Regions from separate parts of the Exiguobacterium acetylicum genome, predicted to be linked through region 2. Evidence: a T-box and tRNA genes for the amino acid it is inferred to sense, from the RefSeq annotation. Region 2 holds a T-box; the other holds one or more tRNA genes.
The links. The T-box of region 2 lies ahead of alaS (alanine--tRNA ligase). A T-box ahead of a tRNA ligase gene usually reads a tRNA of that ligase, here a tRNA-Ala.

Region 1 (3,717 bases), 730 kb from region 2:
CGTCTGCGATGCTGAGCGTGACGAGTGGAATCGTCGGATTGTTGAGCGCCATGCTGACGTAATCCCCATGATCGACTCGACCGCGGACGATGACACCTGCTGCCCCTTGCTTCTCAGCTTCTGCTTGGATCATGCCGTAGTTGAAACCACCGTTACGCACGACGAAGACGACTTTCCCTTTGACGTCTTTGCCTTCGTAGTTCGAAGCTTGACCGTCACCGACATAGACGACATCCTTCTTCTCTTTATCGAAGACAGCAATCGGATTCGGTGAATCTTGTTTTTGGTATGCCAAATAACCAGCATCCTGACCGTCGATCGTCAGCGCCATGCCTTCGAGTGTCAATTTCGTATTTTCGAGTGATGCGACTTGGAGTGCTTGGCTCGTTAAACCTGGTGCACCGACGACACCGATATCCGGGTTTGCTGTGTACGGATTACCTGCACCATGACCTGCGAATGCCGAGTTACCAGCAGAAATCGCACACAAGATACCGTTGTTCATCGCGTTGACGATTGCGCGTTGTTCTGGATCATCTGCATTGACGAACGATGCCGTCGAACCGAGACTCATGTTGATGACATCGGCTCCGAGTGCAATTGCATCATCGATCGCTTTAATGTAGATATCGCTGAATGTCGATGGCATTCCTGGATCGTTTCCGAAGACTTTCATCGCGAGGAGTTGTGTTTCCGGAGCGACCCCTTTGATACCGCCGTTTGCTTCATCGCCGTTTGCTCCGACCGTACCCGCGACGTGCATCCCGTGCATTGATGCGCCCGCACCTAAATCACGGATTTCGCTATCGTGATCGGCATAGTTATAGCCGTACGGTACTTTTTCCGTGAAGTACTTTCCTTTTAAGCCTTTTGTTTCTTTCGCACTATCGACTTTCGAAGAAGTCAAATCGATCTTCGTTTCTGGGCTCAAGACCATGTCCTTATGCGATGGATCGATTCCCGTATCGATGACGGCAACGATTGTTCCTTCCCCTTTAAAACCATAGTCCTGCCATGTTTCCTTCGCATTGACCATGTCCTTGCTGTACAGCATGTCTGGCTTGGCACCTTTAGCAACTTCCGGACGCGCGTATTCATGGGCGATATGTACGCTCTTGACTCCGCTCAGTTGTTTGATGTCTTCGATGTCTCCGAACTTGACTTCACCACTGAATCCGTTGATGACGGTTGTGAAGCTTTCCTTATATGTAACGGGAATCGCCTTTTTAGCGATGGCTGACTTGACTGATTTTTGGACGTTGACGAGACGATCTTTGATCGACTCTTTTTCGGCATTGCTCAATGTGCTATACCGCTTGTTTTGAGCCTGGGCGATTTGAATCGCCGGCTTCTCTTCCATCTCGATGACGACACGGACTTTATCCGATTGTTTGTAGTTCTTCTCTTGCCCCGATTTCTTCAGCGAGAGTGCTTGCGGTTTTTGACCCGTTGCTTTGTCTTGCGACGACAGTGCACCTTGCGCACTGACTAGATTGGAAGACGTCATTAAGACGGCTGCCATAAGTGCAATCTTCTTCTTCATGCGTTCGTTTTCCCCTTTTCTGTAAAACCATAGTAGTACTACTGATAAAACAGTTAAACGAAAATTCTGTATATTTAGTTTAATGAATTTAATGGAAATAAACAATTTATATTTGCCTATTTTTTTAATTTATTTGTTTTACGTGACATTTTATATTTTTGAGGAATTTAACTGGGAGTAAAATAAAAACTCCTCGACGCCTCGAGGAGTTGGATGTTTGATATTGGTGGAGACTATCGGGATCGAACCGACGACCTTTTGGCTGCCAGCCAAACGCTCTCCCAGCTGAGCTAAGCCCCCATGAATTATCTTTAGTATACGCATCGCTAACTGCTTTATCAATATAAAAATAACGCTTTCATAAAAAAGAATCCCTTCCAAAATCGTCGGAAGGAATTCACGATTCATTTATTCAATTCACGCATCAAATCCGCCTGTCGTTCAAGCTCTGCCTGTTGCTCGAGGATCAAGACCTTTTTGTACGTCCGCGCAGAAATCAAGATGCTGATCTCATAGAGAACGAACAATGGAACCGAGATCATCAAGTGTGACGTCACGTCCGGCGGTGCGATCAATGCCGCAACGACGAACAGCGCAAAGTACGCATATTTCCGATTCTTTCGCATGAAATATGGCGTCACGAGACCAAGACGTGTCAGGAACATCGTCACGACCGGCAATTGGAACAGAAGACCAAACGGCATCGTCAACCGGATTAAGAAACTGAAGTAGTTCTCGACTCCGATGACTTGTTCGATTCCGAGCTCTTTCCCGAGATCCGTTGAGACTTCAAGCAAAAAGGGAAGCAACCAGAAATACGAGAAGGCTACGCCAGCCAAAAACAGAAAGAAGATGACCGGAATATACGTCAATGTCGCTTTTTGCTCCTTGTCATAAAGTCCTGGTCGGACGAATGCCCAGAGTTGATACATCCAGAACGGTGACGCTAAAATCAGCGCAATGATGAACGCAAGATTCAAATACAACATTAAAGGATCGGCGACGTTGAAGGCATTCAAACCGATGCCGAGCTCTTTTAAGTCCGCTTGCAAGAAGCGAACGAGCGGTCGGACGAGCGGAAATGCGACAGCGAACAGGACGACGACGATGATAAGCGACCAGACGATCCGCTTACGCAGTTCGTCAAGGTGCGACGTCATGCTTTGCTCTTGATCAACCGTCATGATTCAATCACTTCTCTTTCGGTTCGTCCTTTTTATCGTCGTCCATGATGCCGTTCGTGGCATTCTTGAACTCTTTCAATGTCTGACCTGCAGCGCGTCCGAATTCTGGTAACTTCTTCGGTCCGAAAATGATCAATGCGACGACCGCGATTAATCCGATGCTCGCAGGTCCGATACCTAGTGTGAGCGGAATAAGGTTTTCCATTATGATTTCACTCCTTCAGCTGATTGCGAATAATGCTTCATGAAATAAACTAACGACTGCAACTCGATCGATAAATCAATGTGATGGACCCGGACGCTAGCTGGCACGTTCAACCGCGCTGGCGTAAAGTTCAGGATGCCTGTCACACCATACTCGACTAACTCATCCGCTACTGACTGCGCGAACTGGGATGGAACCGTCAAGATGGCAACATCGACCTGATTCGCTTCGATTTGTTCTTTCATGTCCGAAACATGATAGATTGGAACGTCATGCGTCGTTGTTCCGACCTTCTCTTCGTCCGCATCAAACGCAACGACTATCCGAGTACTATTATTCTTTAAAAAGTTATAATTTGCAAACGCTGTTCCGAGATGACCGACCCCGATTAAGGCAACATTCGTCACCTCATCTTGATTCAAGGTTTTGCGGAAAAACGTTAAGAGATGTTGAACGTTATATCCATACCCCTTCTTCCCTAATGCCCCAAAGTAGGAAAAATCGCGACGAATCGTTGCTGAATCAACCTTCACCGCCTCGCTTAACTCAGCAGAAGAGACGCGGAGCTTGCCTGAATTGTATAAACTTTGGATGAAGCGATAATATAGCGGCAACCGTTTTGCTGTCGCTTGTGGAATTTTTGTGTCTGGTCCATTCATCCTGCAGTTCCCCCTTCGGCCACATCCATCGTGGCACCCAAATCTTTGCAAAAAGCTTTCTACTCTCCTTGATTGTAAACCACTTCACATAGAGTCACAAATAATATATTCCGCAGGACCTCGCGC
Region 2 (3,717 bases):
GTCTGTATTTACCGACGATCTTTTATGCGGAAGTTCGGGCGGCGAAGGAACTCGCGCGTGTCATGGCGAACGGTGCCGAACAGGAAGTCGATGTCGCGACGATCCTTGAAGCAATCGGGCACCTCGAAGAACAGTTTGGCATGGAATATGCGGCGCAACAGCGGGAAGCGATCGAGTTAGCGGTCAAAGCACCGTTAATGGTTCTGACAGGTGGACCCGGTACCGGTAAGACGACCGTCATCAAGGGAATTTTACATGCTCTGCAAGAAATTCATGATTGGCCGCTTGAGAAAAGTCGCGTCAAGACGGGGGATGTCTATCCGTACGTTCTTGTCGCACCGACCGGACGCGCCGCTAAACGTCTATCGGAAGCAACGGACGTCCCAGCGATGACGATTCATCGTCTATTGAAGTATGACGGAACGAACTTTCAGCTGAATGAAGATCAGCCGATCACAGGGAAAGTACTGATCATCGATGAGTCGTCGATGATTGATATCTACTTGTTATCAAGTCTGCTCCGTGCTGTGCCGAACGGCATGAAAATCTTGTTCGTCGGTGACCGCGATCAGTTACCATCTGTCGGTCCAGGGCAGGTGCTGGCAGATTTGATGGATACGGAAGGGATTCCCGTCGTTCGTTTGAACGTCGTCCATCGCCAAGCGGAAGATTCTTCTATTTTACGGCTCGCGCACGATTTGAAGAACCGGACGACGTCAGCTGATTTGTTATCACCACTTGCGGATCGTCGCTTTTACACCGCGTCTCCGCAAGAGACGTTACGAGGCATCTCAGCCTTCGCGGAAAAAGCACTCGCAAAAGGGTATTCGAAATTCGATGTTCAGGTTCTGGCACCGACTTACCGTGGTCAGGTGGGAATCGACGAACTGAATGTCGCCTTGCAACGCGTCTACAATCCGGAGGAACCGAAAAAACGCGAAGTCAAACAAGGCACACGGATTTACCGGACCGGGGACAAGATTCTTCAGCTCGTCAACAATGCAGAAGAGAACGTCTATAACGGAGATATCGGCGAAATCGTCAATATTTTCTTCGCCAAAGAAAACGTCGACAAGGTGGATAAGATCATCGCCCGCTTCGACCAGACGGAAGTCGAGTACAACCGGAGTGACTGGGATCAATTCACGCATGCCTACGCGATTACGATTCACAAGGCACAAGGGTCCGAGTTTCCGATCGTCTTGATGCCGGTCTATTTCACGGGAGCATTCAAGCATTCCCGAAACTTGATTTATACGGCGGTCACCCGTGCGAAGTCGAGTTTATTATTGTTCGGCGACCCACGAGCGTTTCATAAAGCGTCGCAAGAAGAGGAGCCTCGGCGCCGAACACGATTGATTGAACGACTCGGTGGTGTGACAAAGACTTGACGGATGCTGTGCGATAGGTAATAATCACGATAGATGAATGGACGTAACACGTTGATGGAAGATAAGTAAAAGGAAAACTCGAGTCCAGAGAGAAGTGAGTCTGCTGCAATCACTTTCTCGAGTCCCTTTGAAGCTCCTTCCGGAGTCGGGTGTAAACACCTGCGGGTCATCCCCGTTATCAGATGTTCGAGGTAAGCAATGGATTGCTTACGAACGAGGGTGGTACCACGGAAGCGATGCTTTCGTCCCTTTTCAGGGATGAAGGCATCGCTTTTTTGCGTCCAAATAAAACCAATGGGGGTAACTGTTCATGAAAGCTCTAAAACCATTAACGGGTGCACAAATCCGTCAGATGTATCTTGATTTCTTCCAAAGCAAAGGGCATGCGATCGAACCGAGTGCTTCACTCGTACCGGTCGAGGATCCATCGCTCTTGTGGATCAACTCAGGGGTTGCGACACTCAAGAAGTATTTCGATGGTCGTGTCATTCCTGATAATCCACGTATCGTCAACGCACAAAAATCAATCCGGACGAACGATATCGAAAACGTCGGGAAAACAGCACGTCACCATACGTTCTTCGAGATGCTCGGAAACTTCTCTGTCGGTGATTACTTCCGTGAAGATGCGATCAAATGGGGCTGGGAACTCTTGACGAGTGATGACTGGTACGGTCTTGATCCGGAACGTCTCTCGGTCACGATTCACCCGGAAGATGACGCAGCGCGTCAAATCTGGCTTGAACTCGGTGTACCGGCTGAGCGGATCATTCCACTTGAAGATAACTTCTGGGAAATCGGTGAAGGTCCATCTGGTCCGAACACGGAAATCTTCTTCGACCGTGGACCTGCTTTTGGAGACGATCCGAACGATTCAGAACTCTACCCAGGTGGCGAAAACGAACGCTATCTCGAGATCTGGAATATCGTCTTCAGTCAGTACAACCACGATGGACACGGCAACTACACGGAACTTCCGCGTAAAAACATCGATACAGGAATGGGACTCGAACGGATGGCATGTGTCATGCAGGACGTGCCGACGAACTTCGATACGGATCTGTTCATGCCGATCATTCATAAGACAGAAGAAATCAGCGGTAAAATCTACCGTGACGATTCAAAACTGGATGTAGCATTCAAAGTTATCGCAGACCACATCCGTACCGTATCATTCGCAATCGGTGATGGTGCGCTTCCTTCGAATGAAGGTCGTGGATATGTCCTTCGTCGTTTACTACGCCGTGCGGTGCGTTATGCGAAGATGCTTGGAATCGAACGTCCGTTCATGTATGAACTCGTCGATACGGTCGGGAATGTCATGGTCGACTTCTACCCACAAGTGCCAGAAAAAGCAGACTTCATCAAACGTGTCATCAAAAACGAAGAAGAACGTTTCCACGAGACACTTCATGACGGTCTTGCAATCTTGAACACGGTCGCTCAGACGTCTAAGGCGAACGGTGAGCATGTCATCAGTGGCGAAGATGCGTTCCGTCTGTATGACACGTATGGTTTCCCACTCGAATTGACAGTCGAGTATGCGGAAGATCATCAGATGTCTGTTGATGAAGAAGGCTTCAAACTAGCGATGGATGCACAACGTCAGCGGGCACGTGCAGCGCGTGAAGAGAGTGGTTCGATGCAACAGCAATCGGAAGTCCTCTCGACGCTAAAAGATAAAAGTACGTTCGTCGGCTATACCGAACTTAAGGCGGATGCGAAAATCATCGCATTGTTGCATGATGGAGAACGAGTCACAGAAGTCGCTGCTGGTGAAGAAGCACAAGTCATTCTTGACATCACGCCGTTCTATGCTGAAAGTGGTGGTGAAGTCGCGGATACAGGAACAATCGAAGGCAAAGACTTCGTTCTTGATGTCAAAGATGTTCAAAAAGCACCAAACGGTCAAAACTTGCATACAGTCATCGTTCGTACAGGGATCGCAACGGAAGCAGCAGACGTCGTTGCAACAGTCGAAGCAGCAGAACGTAAAGCCGTCACGAAAAATCACACGGCAACACACTTGCTTCATAAAGCATTGAAAGATACGCTCGGAACACACGTCAACCAAGCGGGATCACTCGTTTCTCCAGACCGTCTTCGTTTTGACTTCTCACACTTCGGTGCAGTGACACAAGAAGAGTTGACAAAGATTGAACAAGACGTCAACCAAGCAATCTGGGCATCACTACCGGTTGATATCGAAGAGATGAACATCGCTGATGCAAAAGCAAAGGGCGCAATGGCATTGTTCGGTGAGAAGTACGGTGAAACGGTCCGCGTCGTCTCAGCAGGCACATACTCGATCGAGTTGTGTGGCGGT

Region 1: it has a tRNA-Ala gene. The T-box ahead of alaS (alanine--tRNA ligase) is inferred to sense a tRNA for this amino acid. The anticodon was not compared.

Annotation. Positions count from the first base shown of each region.
Region 1 covers NZ_CP082333.1:2,937,357-2,941,073, forward strand. The annotation lists gene K7G97_RS15095 (S8 family serine peptidase) at 1-1,543, opposite strand, end outside; tRNA gene K7G97_RS15100 (tRNA-Ala) at 1,768-1,843, opposite strand; gene tatC (twin-arginine translocase subunit TatC) at 1,948-2,727, opposite strand; gene K7G97_RS15110 (twin-arginine translocase TatA/TatE family subunit) at 2,735-2,932, opposite strand; gene K7G97_RS15115 (redox-sensing transcriptional repressor Rex) at 2,932-3,591, opposite strand.
Region 2 covers NZ_CP082333.1:2,205,938-2,209,654, reverse strand. The annotation lists gene recD2 (SF1B family DNA helicase RecD2) at 1-1,391, shown strand, start outside; T-box leader at 1,434-1,644, shown strand; gene alaS (alanine--tRNA ligase) at 1,702-3,717, shown strand, end outside.